DNA from 3 places in the Tumidithrix elongata BACA0141 genome. Region 3 is predicted to be linked to each of the others. Evidence: predicted binding sites of a transcription regulator. Region 3 holds the regulator's gene; each other region holds the start of a gene.

Region 1 (5,258 bases), on a different contig from region 3:
TGAGAATCATGCCAGCGATCGATGCTGCATTTTGCAAAGCAGAACGAGTAACCTTGGCAGGGTCGACGATACCTGCAACAAACATATCTTCAAATTCACTGGTCATTGCATTAAAGCCAGTATTGAATTCTAGTTCTTTGACACGCTCTGCAATTACAGCACCATTGTGACCGGCATTTTCAGCAATTCGCTTGACAGGAGCCAAAAGTGCCTTCGACACAATCAGCGCACCCGTGAGTTCTTCACCGGTGAGGTTGCCCTTTGCCCATGTTTCCAATTCAGGAGCCAAGTGAGCGTAGGTCGTCCCACCACCAGGAACGATGCCTTCTTCAACCGCAGCTTTGGTTGCGTTAATCGCATCTTCCAGACGGAATTTACGATCCTTCATTTCGGTTTCAGTCGCAGCACCAACTTTAATTACAGCTACACCACCCGATAGTTTTGCCAAGCGTTCTTGTAGCTTCTCTTTATCAAACGAAGAATCGCTTTCTTCAATTTGACGGCGAATTTGTTCGCAACGAGATTTGACTGCGACTTCATTACCTTCGGCAACAATCGTAGTGCTGTCTTTGGTAACGGTGATCCGACGGGCACGACCCAATGAGTCAAGCTTGACTGTATCAAGACGGAGTCCAGCATCTTCGGTAATCACTTGACCACCTGTCAAGACAGCTAGATCTTCTAGCATGGCTTTGCGGCGATCGCCAAATCCAGGAGCCTTGATCGCACAAACGTTCAACACGCCGCGCAGACGGTTCACGACTAGGGTAGCAAGTGCTTCCTTTTCAATGTCTTCGGCAATGATCAAGAGCGGACGACCAGCACGAGCAACTTGCTCTAGAACTGGTACGAGGTCTTGAACCATACCGATTTTCTTATCGGTGATCAAGATGGCAGGATCTTCAAGGGAAGCTTCCATGCGTTCGCTATCGGTAACGAAGTAAGGAGAGATATAGCCCTTATCAAAGCGCATCCCTTCGGTGATTTCTAGTTCAGTCGTCATCGACTTGCCTTCTTCGAGCGAGATTACGCCTTCTTTGCCAACTTTGTCCATGGCTTCGGCGATCATCTTACCAACTTGCTCGTCGTTACCAGCAGAGATCGTACCGACTTGAGCGATCGCGTTAGAAGACTCTACAGGGCGAGCATGAGCAGCAATCTTGTCTACAAGGAAACTAGATGCCTTATCAATACCGCGCTTGAGAGCGATCGAATTTGCGCCAGCGGCAACGTTACGCATACCTTCTTTGACGATCGCGTGCGCTAAAACGGTTGCAGTGGTGGTTCCGTCGCCAGCAGCATCGTTGGTTTTAGAAGCGGCTTGACGAATTAGTGCCACGCCTGTGTTTTCAACGTGATCTTCTAATTCAATTTCCTTGGCAATGGTGACACCATCATTGATGATTTGAGGTGAACCAAACTTCTTTTCTAGAACGACATTTCTGCCTTTAGGTCCAAGAGTAACAGCTACAGCCTCAGTGAGGATATCCATGCCTCGTTCTAGGGCGCGGCGTGCATCTTCGTTATAAATGATTCTCTTTGCCATAGTTTTGATTGGTTGTTAAGTTGTGAGTTATCAGTTGTGAGTTATCAGTTATCTCAAGGCTGTTAGCAGTTAGCTATTAGCAGTTGGCTATTTCTTGGAAGCTAAGAGCTAATCGCTAAGAGCTAATTGCTTTTATTCGACGATCGCTAAGATATCTTTCTCAGCTAGCAATACATATTCATCTGTGCCGATCTTGATATCAGTACCTGCATACTTTGAATAGAGAACCTTGTCGCCGACCTTGACATCAAGAGCTTGACGAACGCCTTTATCGTCAAGTTTGCCAGGACCTACGGCTGAGATTTCTCCCACTTGTGGCTTTTCCTTTGCGGTATCAGGTAAAAAGATACCTCCTGCTGTTTTTTCTTCCTTTGCGCTGATTTTGATGAATACGCGATCGCCTAAAGGCTTTACAGTAGAGATGTTTAAAGACGTTGCTGCCATAGTTATCAACCTAATTCGTTAACATTTACATGCTCTTAAAAACCAGCAACATTGCGATCGCTTGAAGATTAACGAGTTGCTAATATTCAAAACAATCGATCTAGTAGCGGCTTAAGAGCTAAATTAGCACTCTTAACTGCTGACTGCTAATTTAGCGGAAACTGAATTACATATACGAGTGTGGTTTACCGAACTAGTGCAATACTTGCCCAAAAAAAGCTGCCAATGTCAAAATCATTTTGACTATAATGAGGAACTAGGAGTTGGAAACACAATTTATGATGCCTATTGTTGCTGCCACTCAAGCCCCTGATAAAGCAAGTCAGACGGTTTTGTCCGTTGTTAAAAAGCCTTACCCTAACTATAAAGTCATCGTTCTTGACGATGACTTTAATACGTTTGAGCATGTGATTAAGTGCCTGCTGAAATATATTCCTGCCATGACAGAGTCCTTGGCGTGGGAATTGACCAATCAGGTGCATTTTGAGGGGTTGGCGATCGTGTGGGTAGGGCCACAAGAACAAGCCGAACTTTATCACGCACAATTAAAACAAGCCGATCTAACGATGGCTCCACTTGAGCCTGCCTGATTGCTAACCTGCCTGATTACTAATAAGTACCTAAGACCCTTCTACCTTTTCCAAAAATCTACAGCCCTCACAGGGACCAAGGGGATTGACCGCACAACGCATAATTTCCGATCGCGCATTAAATCGGCAGGAAGCATCACCAACCACCCAACGCCCATCTACTAAGGTATTTTCCAAGGGTTTCTGGCTGGGTTGAACGTATACGACAATGTTAAATAGTGCGTAGCGGCCGTTTCTAAACTGATAGCGGTGGCGACGTTCCAAAACTGTGTAAGGCTTGCCCTCCAGCTCTAAATAATTTCCAGGTTGGGGCATCCAGTCTAGGTAGATCTTGCCCAAGCAGCGATCGGGATGAATCACCCAAACCTCTGTAGGCAAAGCAGATATTTGCATAGTACAGATTTTAAATATTAAACAATGTAAATCTGAATGAGTTCAGGCTCATAAGAATTCCTTTGAAGAATGAGAAGCATTAAAGCTAGTTTCACTTCACTACTTGTTGGACTAAGTGCGTTGTAGCAAGAATTACGGTTTACGATGTAGCATATAATTGTAACAATACTTAAACCTAAGAAAGCTAAGCAAATTACTTAGAGAGGAGCAGAATAATGGCGTTTGAACTTCCTGCATTGCCCTACGACTTGAATGCGCTTGAGTCATCAGGCATGTCAGCTAAGACCTTAGAGTTTCACTATGGCAAGCATCATAAAGCCTATGTAGATAACCTCAATAAACTCGTGCAAGATACCGATTTGGCTGGCAAATCTTTAGAAGAGGTCATTACAACCAGCTTTAAAGAAGGCAAGGCTGGCATCTTTAACAATGCTGCGCAGGTTTGGAATCACACTTTTTATTGGAATGGCATCAAGCCCAATGGTGGTGGTACACCCACAGGTGAGCTTGCTGCACTGATCGACGCAAGTTTTGGCAGTTTTGATAAATTCAAAGAAGAGTTTAAAAATGCTGGTGCTACTCAGTTTGGTAGTGGCTGGGCTTGGTTGGTAAAAGAAGGTGGCACGTTGAAAGTCACTAAAACTCCTAACGCTGAGAACCCTTTAGTTCATGCGGGACAAGTTCCTCTCTTGACTATGGATGTTTGGGAACATGCCTATTATCTAGACTTCCAAAATAGCCGCCCCAACTTTATGCAAAACTTTGTCGATCATCTGATTAATTGGGATGTGGTTGCCAAAAATTTAGCTGCTGCCTAAGTTTTCTATCATTACGCTTTAATAACAAAAAAGGGTGAACTGGTTCACCCTTTTTTGTTTGTTTGTAATTCAGCAATCAAACCTAAATTGATATGAGTTCGACAGTTCGATGTTTTACCTCTCCCCAACCCCTCTCCTCGCAGGAGAGTGGCTTGAAAACCCCATTTTTTTTTGCTCCTCCCTCGCCTTTTAGGCGAGGGAGGCTGGGAGGGAGAGGTTCATCGCATTCACGTTAAATTGATGAGAAGATCACCAATCCTAAGACACCAATGAAAATCACAAGGGCATAAAACTGCGCTTTGCCATTTTCAAAGTACTTCAGTCCTTCACCTGTAATTACAGTGACAAAGCCAGCGAGGTTGACAGCGCCATCGACAATTTTAGAGTCTACTTCTAAAACCTGACGTGCCAAGCGACGAGAGCCACTCACAAACAAGAATTCATAGAGTTCGTCAATGTACCATTTGTTTTTGGAAAACAGGTAAAGGGGTTGGATCGATTTAGCGATCGCATCGGCAGATATTTTCTTTTGCAAGTACATCAAAATCGCGAGCGAAATCCCAATCAAGCCAATTCCCACCGAGCTACCAGCCATGATCAAAAACTCAGGGGTTAAGCCTTCGACAGGCAAAGACTCGACAACTTCTTTGGGCGCATGAATGAATTGCTCAAAATAATTGCCAAAAGGCGTCCCAACCAAGCCCACTAACATCGATGGAATTGCCAAAGCCATTAAGGGGAAGGTCATAGATAGGGGTGACTCGTGGGGCTTGCTGGCATGATGAGCATCATGATCATGACTATCATGACTGGATCCATGGGAATCATGACTCGCTTGATCTGTGGTCTTAGCATTGAGCGCTTTAACCTCTGCCAATAGCTTTTTGTCCGTACCTTTAAACTCACCTTCAAAGGTATTGAAGTACATACGGAACATATAAAAAGCTGTAAGTCCTGCGGTCAAAAAGCCAATTAACCATAGCGCAGGATTTGCTCTAAAGGTCGATGCCAAAATTTCATCCTTTGACCAGAAACCCGCAAACGGGGGAATACCGCTAATTGCCAAAGTACCGATAAAGAATGTGATTGCAGTAATCGGCATGTACTTGCGTAACCCACCCATCACACGCATATCTTGAGCCAGATCGGGATCGTGTCCGACCACTGCTTCCATACCGTGAATCACAGAGCCAGAGCCCAAAAACATCATGGCTTTAAAATAGGCATGGGTCATCAGGTGAAATAAACCTGCACCGTATGCGCCAACGCCCATACCCATCACCATGTATCCCAACTGGGAAACGGTGGAATATGCCAAGCCCTTTTTGATGTCGTTTTGCGTAACGGCAATACTTGCCCCCAGAAATGCCGTGAAAGCGCCTGTCCAAGAAATGATATTCATCACAGCGGGCAGGTCTTCAAACACTGGGAACATGCGAGCGATCAAAAACACACCCGCAGCGACCA
Region 2 (5,258 bases), on a different contig from region 3:
AGAAGCGATTATGGCGTTGAGAATTATTCTAAATCGTCAAGATATTACAATTGTGAATGTCGTAGATATCATTAAAAATTTGATCTCATAGTTTTTGGGTTGGTTTCACTTGTGGATGTTCATGGTTTTTTATAGGGCAGTCGAGACATTCTATGCAGTTTCAAGTATTTGTGATTGATGCTTTTACTCACCAAGCATTTCAAGGAAATCCAGCCGCTACAATACTTGTAGATGAATTTCCTGGCGAAGAAGTCATGTATAAAATCGCGGCGGAGATGAATCTCTCAGAAACGGCTTTTGCAGTTAAACTTAGCCCCAATCACTTCCATTTGCGTTGGTTTACACCTGCCATTGAAGTCAATCTCTGCGGTCATGCTACCCTCGCAATGTCTCACTATTTACGGGAGATTAAAGCGATCGATCCTCAATTTCCCTTAACGTTCCAAACCTTAAGTGGAATATTAAAGGTGACTTTTGAAGACAATCTCATTTGCATGGAATTTCCTGCTGCCTATCCTGTGCCATGTTCGGCGAGATCGCTGGCTATCCTCCCTGAAATTCTTGGGGAGCATTCCTTTCAATGCCTGGGACAGACCGACCAGTACATTACAGTAGTGCTGAATTCTGAAGCTGAAGTGGCAGCGTTTGAGCCTGACTTGTCTCCGATCGCACAGCTAGATGGATTTGGTTTTATCATTACCGCGATCGCGGATGCAGATCGCCCCTATGACTTTGTTTCTCGCTTTTTTGCCCCCAAAGCAGGAATTAACGAGGATCCAGTCACTGGTTCCGCCCATTGCACACTCACACCTTACTGGTCAAAGCAACTAGGTAAATCCACCCTAAAAGCCAAGCAGCTATCAAAACGCAGTGGAGATTTGGAAGTAGTGAATTTAGGCGATCGCGTTTTGCTTAAAGGAGAGGCAGTTACTGTGATGCAGGGCTATTTGACGATTTGAGAATTGAGTCTAGAGAACTTTAGCTGGAGGGCTGTAAATGTCTGAGATTCGGGTTGGAATTTTGCATTCTTTAACTGGCACGATGGCAAGCAGTGAGACCCCTCTCAAAGATGCAGCATTAATGGCGATCGCAGAGATCAATCAAGCTGGAGGGGTATTAGGAAAGATTGTCCGACCGATTGTTGAAGATGCAGCTTCAGAGTCGCAAAAATTTGCCAGCAAAGCCCTCAAATTGATTGAAGTCGATCGCGTTGTGACCCTATTTGGCTGTTGGACATCGGCAAGTCGTAAATCTGTCATCCCAATTTTAGAGGCTCACAATACCTTGCTCTGGTATCCACTCCAGTACGAGGGTTTAGAATGCTCCAAACAGGTTTTCTATACGGGTCTATGTCCAAATCAACAAGTAGAACCTGCCGTACAGTGGCTTTTAGAGCATATTGGCAAGCGTTTCTATTTGATTGGTTCTGACTATGTATTTCCGCGAACAGTCAATAAAATCATTAAAGCTCAACTCAAGCAACAGGGAGGGGCGCTCGTTGGCGAAGCCTATAAACCCCTTGGCAATATTGAGTTTGCATCGATTATCTCTGAGATCGAAAACGTAAAGCCCGATCTAGTCTTCAGTACGATCAATGGGGATAGCAATCGTGCATTTTACGCCCAATACCAGCAGGCAGGTATCTCTGCCTCTGAAATTCCCATTATGGCAGTTAGCGTGGCAGAAGTGGAACTGCAAAATTTAGCAACCTCTGCGTTCGGGCATTATGCCAGTTGGAGCTATTTCCAAAGTTTAGATACAGAAGCAAATCAAGCCTTTGTCAAGAATTTTCAGGCAAGATATGGCGATCGCTATCCCACCAGCGATCCGATTGAAGCAGCCTATACACAGGTTTATCTCTGGAAGCAAGCGGTAGAAGCGGCTCAGTCCTTTGAGAGCGATCGGGTGAGAAATGCAGCCTACGGACAAACCTTTGCATCTCCTAGCGGTGCGATCGCCATGGAGTCCAATCATCACGTTCGCAAGTCCTGTAGAATTGGCAAAATCAAAGCTGACGGTCAGTTTCAGATTGTATATACGAGCGATACTCCGATTCAGCCCTTACCTTGGATGGGTGTCGAACAATTCACGCAAAACGCTAGATGGAAAGATAGTCTTGGGGAAGATTCCAAAAACAAAGATTTGTCCAATCGAGGAGATTGGAATCCAGATGCGGTTATCGACTTGCTAGCTGAAGTGCCTCAGAGCATCGATTACATCTGTCAGTTAGAGCAAACATCGAACCAACTTAAAAAAACCTTGAGCCAATTGCAAAGGGAAATCCACGAGCGCATTCAATCTCAAGAAGCGCTTTATAAAGCCAATCAAGAAATCAGCGCGCTGAATGCCATGCTCAAAACTGAAAATCTGCGTATGAATGCCGAATTGGCAGTAACTCGCCAATTACAGAAAATGATTTTGCCAACGGATGAAGAACTAAAAAATATTGAAGGCTTGGATATTGCTGGCTTTATGGAACCAGCTTCTGAAGTGGGTGGCGACTACTATGATGTGCTGCAACTGAATGGCAGGGTAAAGATTGGCATTGGCGATGTTACAGGGCATGGCTTAGAAAGCAATGTTCTGATGATTATGGTACAGACATCCGTGCGAACGTTACTTGCCATGCAAGAGAATCTCGATCATGTCAAGTTTCTCGTCAATCTCAACCGTGCCATCTTTGACAACGTGCAGCGCATGAAATCTGATAAGAATTTAACGCTATCTATCCTAGATTATGAAGCGGGTAACCTCTATCTTAGCGGTCAGCATGAAGAGATGATTGTTGTGCGCCAAGGCGGCATCTTAGAGAGAATTGACACCGTTGATTTAGGATTCCCCATTGGTCTAGAATCGAATATTACAGATTTTGTGAATCAGACCCACATTCGATTAAATTCGGGTGATGTTGTGGTGCTCTATACCGATGGCATTACCGAAGCTGAAAACATTCAAAACGAACGCTATGGCATAGAACGTCTTTGCGAAGTAGTTCGTTTAAATTACGTGTTGTCATCTACAGAAATCTGTCAAGTGATTGTTGATGACATCCGTTCCTATATTGGCAAACAGAAAGTCTATGATGATATTACGTTGCTCGTTCTTAAGCAAAAGTAGATAAGAGCAAAAGTAAATAAGCTGGGTTGATTGTCGTTCTACTTTTGCACGATCGCTTTGGTAGAGGTTATGACATCCAGATTAGAACTAGCATGGGATGGAGCCATTTTGCTGGAGGGAATCACGAGAGGCAAGACAATGGTTAACAGCGCGATCGCGACAATATTGATTACAAAAGACTGACCAAATTGGGAGCTGGGGATGTTTTCGTCTTTGTTGTATTCGGGTGACATCGATTTATCTCCTTTCTTTCTCTATAAGTTTAATCATCACATCTGTTTCAGATTAGACCTGTGATGCTAGTTGCTTGTTCCTTGTGATATTAATGGCCAGTTCTCTGTGATCTTTATCACGACTCAAATAAACCTATTGCTAAAAATCTCGCTAAGGTTAACATAACGCTAGAGAAGTTGCCGTAATCATTCATATAGTATTTACAAATTGGCCAGGCTTGCTAAGATTTCACTTAGACAATACGAACACAGATTGCGGAAAAAATTAAAACCAATGACCAATGCCGAAACTCTTCCTATGCTTGCGATCGCTCCAGCTCAACTACTGCGAGGGCAGGGGATTTTGTCTCAGTTAGCCGAGCATCTCCTCTCTTTAAGCGAACAAGTGGGGAAGCAAGGGGGAAAGAAAGCTTTGGTTGTTTCTGGTGCAGCAGCAAAATCCGCGTTTGAAGCCAAACTCGATACCTCAACCTTAGAAGCAGCTGAGATTCAACTGATCTATGCCCCAACCATTAAAGGTTGTACTGAAGCAAGTCTAGCTACTCTACACCATGCGATCGCTACGCATCAGCCTGATGTGATTTTGGGCGTAGGGGGTGGCAAAGTGTTAGATACGGCGAAATTGATTGCCTATCAATCTAAATTGCCCATTGTTACGATTCCAACGACGGCTGCTACCTGTGCGGCTTGGACGGCTTTAAGCAATGTTTACACCCCAGCGGGTGCTTTTGATTACGATGTCTCCCTGCCACGATGCCCCAACATGATGTTGGTAGATTACGACCTAATCGCTACAGCGCCACAGCGCACTCTGGTGGCTGGCATTGGGGATGCGATCGCCAAGTGGTACGAGGCTTCGGTCAGTAGTGGGCATAGCGATCGCACCTTGGTGATTGCGGCTGTGCAAGAAGCAAGAATTTTACGGGATATCTTGCTACAAAAATCCGAAGAAGCGATACAAAATCCCCAGAGCGCTGTTTGGCAAGAGGTTGTCGATGCTACGGTTTGTCTGGCAGGTGCGATCGGTGGTTTGGGTGGGGCTAATTGCCGAACGGTGGCGGCTCACGCTATCCATAATGGGCTGACGCATTTGCCCCAAGCCTATGGCACGCTTCATGGCGAAAAAGTTGCCTATGGGATTTTGGTGCAGTTACGGCTGGAAGAATTTCAAGGTAATGCACTTGCAGCAACGTCAAGACAGCAATTGCTCAAGTTTTACGATCGGATAGGTTTGCCTAAAACCCTATCTGACTTGGGTTTAAAAGATGTTACCTTGGCAGAATTGGAAACCGTCGCGGCAATTACCTGTCAACCCAACTCTGACATTCATCGGATGCCTTTTGAGGTTGTACCCGATCGGGTTTTAGCAGCAATGGTGTCTACAACCTGTCCTGTTGGGATAACAGTCCAATGATTGGTTGGGACTGAAGAACAAAAGTGGAATGGATTTAACTGATGTTTTTCTTTTAATCAAATCAATTGGACGACGGCTTGGCTTTCGGTAAGAAGTTCGTTAGTGAGCAGATCCTCGACCGTGATTCTCAAGGTACGTTGACTGTCTACGGTAAAGAGAACCTTGATCCGATCGCTGCCAGGTTTGCCTAGAGGATTGAGAAGCGCAATCGTGCGACTCTCGGGGCGATCGTTGAGCGGCTGCACGGAAACTTGATTTTTATCGAGCGTACGGGTTACCAAGCGATCGCTGTCAAAATAAACCTCAATATTGGTTTCGCCCAGTTCGCCAATTACCAGCTCAATACTGGGCTGATCGGGCATGGAAGCCCCTAGGATCAGTTCCACAGGTTTGGGGAGGGGATAGGATTGACCTGCCTTGACGATTGTATGCCAGTTGTGACGCTTGTAGCGTTTGTCCCAGTAGCGCACCCCATAGCTGTGATAGAGAAAATC
Region 3 (5,258 bases):
CAGGGATGTCCCTACTGTTCCGATGTAAACGGCTATGAGTGGATAGCCAGCTATTCCCCAGCCGATGTGCAATAAACTCAGCCCCACGCAGTTTAAAGCCGTAAGTTTAGATGCTACCTGTTGCTTGAGTAAAAGAAGGGTAATGCCAGAGAGCATGACCGCTGCGATCGCGCTCTCAATCAAGCCTACTGAATTGCTCAACAACTGAAAGCCATCGATCGCCCAAAAGTTAACGGGAATCACCAATAAGGTCAAAATCTCTAGGGTGCGTGTTGTCAGGCTCAGTTTTTCCTGCCTGCCCGTCCATAGGCTCACAACCCAAAAAGCTAAGGTATAGCCCAACAGAATTGCAAATTGTCCTTGGGGTGGAAATTGATTCCACTGACTTGCTGCGAGTACTCCTGATGAAACCACCACCAAAAATACGCCCAAGAACAAAAGCCAAATGGTACTGAATTCTGAAATCAGGGATTGCACCATTTGCGCAGAGCGACTGGGATGATGCACTGGTACTACAGGTCGAGGGGAGGGAGGGGGAGAATTTCTAGTCGAAACGTTGGAGGTCGAACGCGTTGGCTCTAGTTCAGGCAAGTCCTGTGTTAAAGATTGCATTGAGGCTTCGGTAGGATGTGTCCTTACGGAAGTCGCTTCGGAGAAGGTAGGGAGATCCCTACTAAACCGAGTTCTGCCCAGTAGTCTGACATATTCATCGGTAAGTAAGCCCATTTGTAACCATAGATCTAGCCCTAGCAAAATATTGTCGTTGAGCTTGGCTACTACGATTAAACGATTTCCTTGCAGTCTGGTATTGCGCCATCGCAGATCTAGCTCAGAGATCAAGTCCCATTCAAACCATGCCTCAATGCCCTTTAGGACAACAGCATAGGGAACTGCGATCTCAAAATCAAGACGTAGATACGTCAAAGATTCTGAATTCATAACAATACCTCCAAAGGAAGTGGCTCGCTATGATTATCAGTGGCAATCGGCTAATTTTTGAGGTTAGTGTGTGACAGTTTACAAACTGGTCTCGGATATGTCTGGAATATTATTCCTTTAGCCCATAGAGTCAGCACCTACTACTGCACCGATGCCAAAAAAAGGCGAGTAGATCGCGGTGGAAGAAAGAATTCTCGTGACTTTAGTTGGGAGGTGTCAAAACATCTTAGGTGGAATGTATTCTTTAGGGATTTGCCTCTCTAGCCATTTTCGTACCGAAGGAACCTGTGTCGCTGCCAAGCCACTGCCTAAGAGAAACATCACACAGACCAATAGGATTAGGAATCCTCGACTGGTCTGTTTGGCTACCACCTCTCCTAGTTCCGTTTTTTCAGTGTTTATGTCTTCTGATACTTCTGTATTACTAACTTTTTGGGCAGAGGTCACCAATGCAGACGTTGGATTGATAGGCTTAGCTTTTGTTCTAACTTCAGCGATCGTAACATCTCTATTAGATTCTAGTGGAACTGTTTGTAGGACTGTTGCCAGCTCTTCCTCTTCTTTTCGATCTTCTTCAGGATTAGGCTTAGCAAGACGACAACGCATCAGTGCCAACGTAATATTGTCATGCCCGTTCAGATGATTTCCCTCCTTAATTAGCTCTTGACAACTGCGATCGAGGGGTTTGTCCTGTGTCAAGATTGGGCGAATATGTGACTCTTGAAGCATATTGACGCGATCGAAGTCGCTTAACCCATCGGAACAGAGTAATAGCAAGCAGTCTTCGTCGATGATGAAACGTTGGACTCGCGGCAAGAGCATATCTGAGGTTCGAGTTCCCAAAGCTTGAATCAGCGCCCCGCCATCAATGCGCTGTGTAGCATAGGAATAGAAGTTGTAGCCAAGAATAGACTCACGGGTAGCCACATCATCATCGAGGCTGACTTGACGGCAGTTTTTGCTATCAATCCAATAAATACGACTGTCTCCAACATGGACGATATAGACCTCGTGGTGAGGTTTTCCTTGAGGGGCAGGAATCACAGCCATCACCAAGGTTGTCCCCATGCGCTGTTGGGCTTGCCGTTTTTGTTGATCGTTCAGGGCAACAATTTGGTTGTTTACCACCCGCACGATCGCTTCAAGTTGAGCAATAAATCCATCAGCTGAGAAAGGCTCTGAATCCGTTTCAACTTGGCGCAGCAAAATCTGAAGCTGTTGTTCTAGGGTTTTAATTGCCATCGAGCTTGCCACTTCGCCACCCTCATGACCGCCTAAACCATCACAAATAATGGCGACGCGATCGCGCAGCATCCCATTTTGTTGCGATCGCTTTTGGCGTTTGGGGTCGGGGTAGCAAGTATCTTCGTTGTGGTCGCGTCTTTGCCCTTTATCGGTAGCGCTAGCAATCCGAACGGTGAGGGGTAAGGTTTGTGAAACCTGCGCTGATAACTGGTCTAGAAATGCGATCGCGCTGGTAATGTTATGGTCACCACGCCCTAAATCGTAAAAAAACTCAGCAATGGGTTCGGCAATCTCTGGTTTTGCCCGATCCAGCCAATGTACCCATAGATCTCCGAGTTGGGTTAATGTCACTGGGGTATCATCAGCTTGCAATTCTAAAAGTCTCAACCAAGCACCATCTACCCTCAAAAAATTAGCGTTGAGCAGTGTTTTGGTCATATTTTGCTCGGCAAGGGGTTGCCATAGCTGTAAAACCTGCCACAGCCAGTTAACTTGTCGTAAGGGTGTGGCTTGCCCCCAACTTGCTTCTAAGGTCGGTAAGAGCTTACCTGTGGAATCGATGGGGGCATCTTCGAGTAATAACACCTCTGAGACACCCAACTCTTCGCCAAACCGTAATAGTCCATAGGGGCGGGGTAAGTGCATCACTAGCCGAGATAACCTGAGATAAGAAACCACATCGTTGGGAAACTCGTCAGGAATTTCGGGCAGCTTAAAACTTTGCGTATCAACCACAATTTGAGAATCTATGACACGATAGCGATCGCCTAGCATCGATCCTTGAGGAAATGCTTCCGTATCTATCCCTACCGCCCAGAGATATTGTCGCGGAATTACCGTAGATTGATCCTGCTTATTCATAGGGAAGTATACGATCATTCAAAATCTCAGAATTATCTCACAGATGGGATCTCAAAACACTTGTCTAACCTGATACTAGAATTCTGGTCTAATCTGAGTATCCTAGTAGAATCAGACTTTATTTTAAACAAAACATAATTTTATTTTTTAGTTTTCACCATATTAACCTCCATTTCGATTCATCCAAAAATCTATGAAGACAAAGCTGAACGCTAGAGAACAAAAAGTTCTGTGGGCGACGATCGACTGTTACATCGCAAAAGCTGAACCAGTTGGCTCAAAAGCTTTGTTAGAAGGGTACAACTTTGATATTAGTTCTGCCACGATTCGTAATGTTATGAGTATGCTAGACCGTTCGGGTCTGTTATACCAGCCCCATACCTCCGCAGGCAGAGTCCCCTCTGACTCAGGCTATCGGGTTTATGTAGACGAACTGATTAACCCTTCCAGCGAACTGACGGATAATGCAGCTCAGATGTTGCAGAGCAAAATGGGCTTATCTGGGAATAACAGCCTAGAGCAAATTTTACGGGGTGTGGCGCAAATTTTGGCAACTCTAAGTGGTTGTATTGCCTTGATCACTGCGCCTGATATGCAAACGGTCAAGATTCGTCACTTGCAATTGGTGATGGTCGATACCTGCAAAGTTATGGTGGTCGCTGTGAGTGATGCTTACCATACAGCATCGGTAATGATGGATTTGCCCTCAGAGACCAATGCCGATCTGCTAGAAGCAGAGCTGCAAATTTTAAATAATTTTCTCAATACACACTTGCGAGATAAGCGTTGGTCAGATCTAACTAGTACTTTGCAATGGCACGAACTAGATAGTAAGTTTCAGCAGTACGCTACGTTATTGCAACAGTCTTTGCAGCAGTTGATGCGAATTTACAACCCCGTTGCAGTCGGACATTTTTTCATCAGTGGTATGACAGAATTGCTTCGTCAGCCCGAATTTACCCAACTTAGCCAAATCCAAAGCGTGATCCAACTTTTAGAGGCCGATCAAGCTTCTTTATTGCCCCTAATTTTCGATCGACCTGAGTCTTCACAGCCAAATAGCGTCACCGTGAAAATTGGCTCTGAAATTTCGCTGGAACCAATCAAGCATTGCACCCTGATTTCTACGACCTATAGCTGCGATCGCACCCCTGTCGGTAGTGTTGGTGTTTTAGGTCCAACCCGTCTCGATTACGAACGCGCGATCGCTTCCGTGCAGGCTGTGGCAACCCATCTCTCAGAGTTAATTGGGCAGTGGTAGAGACTTTATGAACTTATATTAAAATCCTTGCGCTTTAGCGTCTGATTTAATACTCTAAATACAGGCACATAGAGATAAAAGGTTTTGGGCAGTGCCTCCTTCCCAAGCCAGTTGCAGAGCTAACTAAGCAAGTTATTTCTTATTAGTTTTGTCTTTTTTTGGTTTGAGTACATTTACTGATTTTTCCTTGGTGGTTAATTATCGTAGGTGTTACTAGCCCTGTACTGCTATTTGGTTTTTCTGTCTTGTCCTCTGTTAGTTAAAGTTGCGTCTAAGCTCGAAGGGATTTAGGTAACGTGATTGATACAACGGGGCAAGGAGGATGGAAAGCCAAGTTAATTATGAAGTGTCATAGTAGTAGGCAGGTTAGTAAAGTCAGGTAAGGCAATTGCTAGAACACTTTCCCTTTATTGCTCAATAGTTCTAGGGGATTGCTGGGAAAAGTTAGAAACGAAAAGATCGAGAGGCAAGCGACTCAAGTTAATTGAGGAAGAGAAAGTACGGTTTGTCGAGTTAGTAAACTGTAGTAAACCCTAGTAATAATTCAATAGTGATTTATATTTTTGCGTGAGTCTGGTAGCCTTCTATCGGACTCACTGAGTTTTTATAAGGGTTCTTTGTAAAGGCACTTGGTAAGGGCAATTTGTAGTGCGATCTCTCAACCAAAGCCAAAGGGAGCCTGTCGTATCGAATCTATGTGTTATCTCGCGATCCCAAACAAGTTTTAATTTATTTGTAGCGCAGGCATCTTGCCTGCATAGGCATAAATCTTCTAAGCAGTGCTGTTGCGATCGCTGAGGCAGCAATCAAAGAATTTTAGATATTTAGAATAGGTTTTTGTAAGTGCGATCTAGCACCACAGAATATAAACATATGTTAAAACGCTTGCATTTCTAAGGAATTGTTTCTATTGTATTCATAGGCACATATAGATAAGTGGTTCTGGGCAGTG

What was found. Region 3 encodes HrcA, which represses chaperone genes, less so after heat shock. Its sites were predicted from a motif close to TTAGCACTCNNNNNNNNNGAGTGCTAA; they were not measured.
Region 1: a site for HrcA is predicted at 2,114-2,140, ahead of groES (co-chaperone GroES). Genes of this name have one in related genera too.
Region 2: a site for HrcA is predicted at 3,467-3,493, ahead of V2H45_RS17135 (iron-containing alcohol dehydrogenase family protein). Genes of this name have one in related genera too.

What each region holds. Positions count from the first base shown of each region.
Region 1 covers NZ_JAZBJZ010000021.1:11,342-16,599, reverse strand. Annotated here, with positions in the region: gene groL (chaperonin GroEL) at 1-1,546, opposite strand, end outside; gene groES (co-chaperone GroES) at 1,679-1,990, opposite strand; gene clpS (ATP-dependent Clp protease adapter ClpS) at 2,272-2,580, shown strand; gene V2H45_RS07275 (DUF6464 family protein) at 2,611-2,973, opposite strand; gene sodB (superoxide dismutase [Fe]) at 3,189-3,791, shown strand; gene V2H45_RS07265 (NAD(P)H-quinone oxidoreductase subunit 5) at 4,024-5,258, opposite strand, start outside.
Region 2 covers NZ_JAZBJZ010000078.1:13,554-18,811, reverse strand. Annotated here, with positions in the region: gene V2H45_RS17155 (late competence development ComFB family protein) at 1-91, shown strand, start outside; gene V2H45_RS17150 (PhzF family phenazine biosynthesis protein) at 153-959, shown strand; gene urtA (urea ABC transporter substrate-binding protein) at 997-3,117, shown strand; gene V2H45_RS17140 (hypothetical protein) at 3,156-3,350, opposite strand; gene V2H45_RS17135 (iron-containing alcohol dehydrogenase family protein) at 3,625-4,764, shown strand; gene V2H45_RS17130 (Hsp70 family protein) at 4,821-5,258, opposite strand, start outside.
Region 3 covers NZ_JAZBJZ010000044.1:12,444-17,701, reverse strand. Annotated here, with positions in the region: gene V2H45_RS12305 (hypothetical protein) at 1-939, opposite strand, end outside; gene V2H45_RS12300 (protein phosphatase 2C domain-containing protein) at 1,156-3,045, opposite strand; gene hrcA (heat-inducible transcriptional repressor HrcA) at 3,239-4,306, shown strand.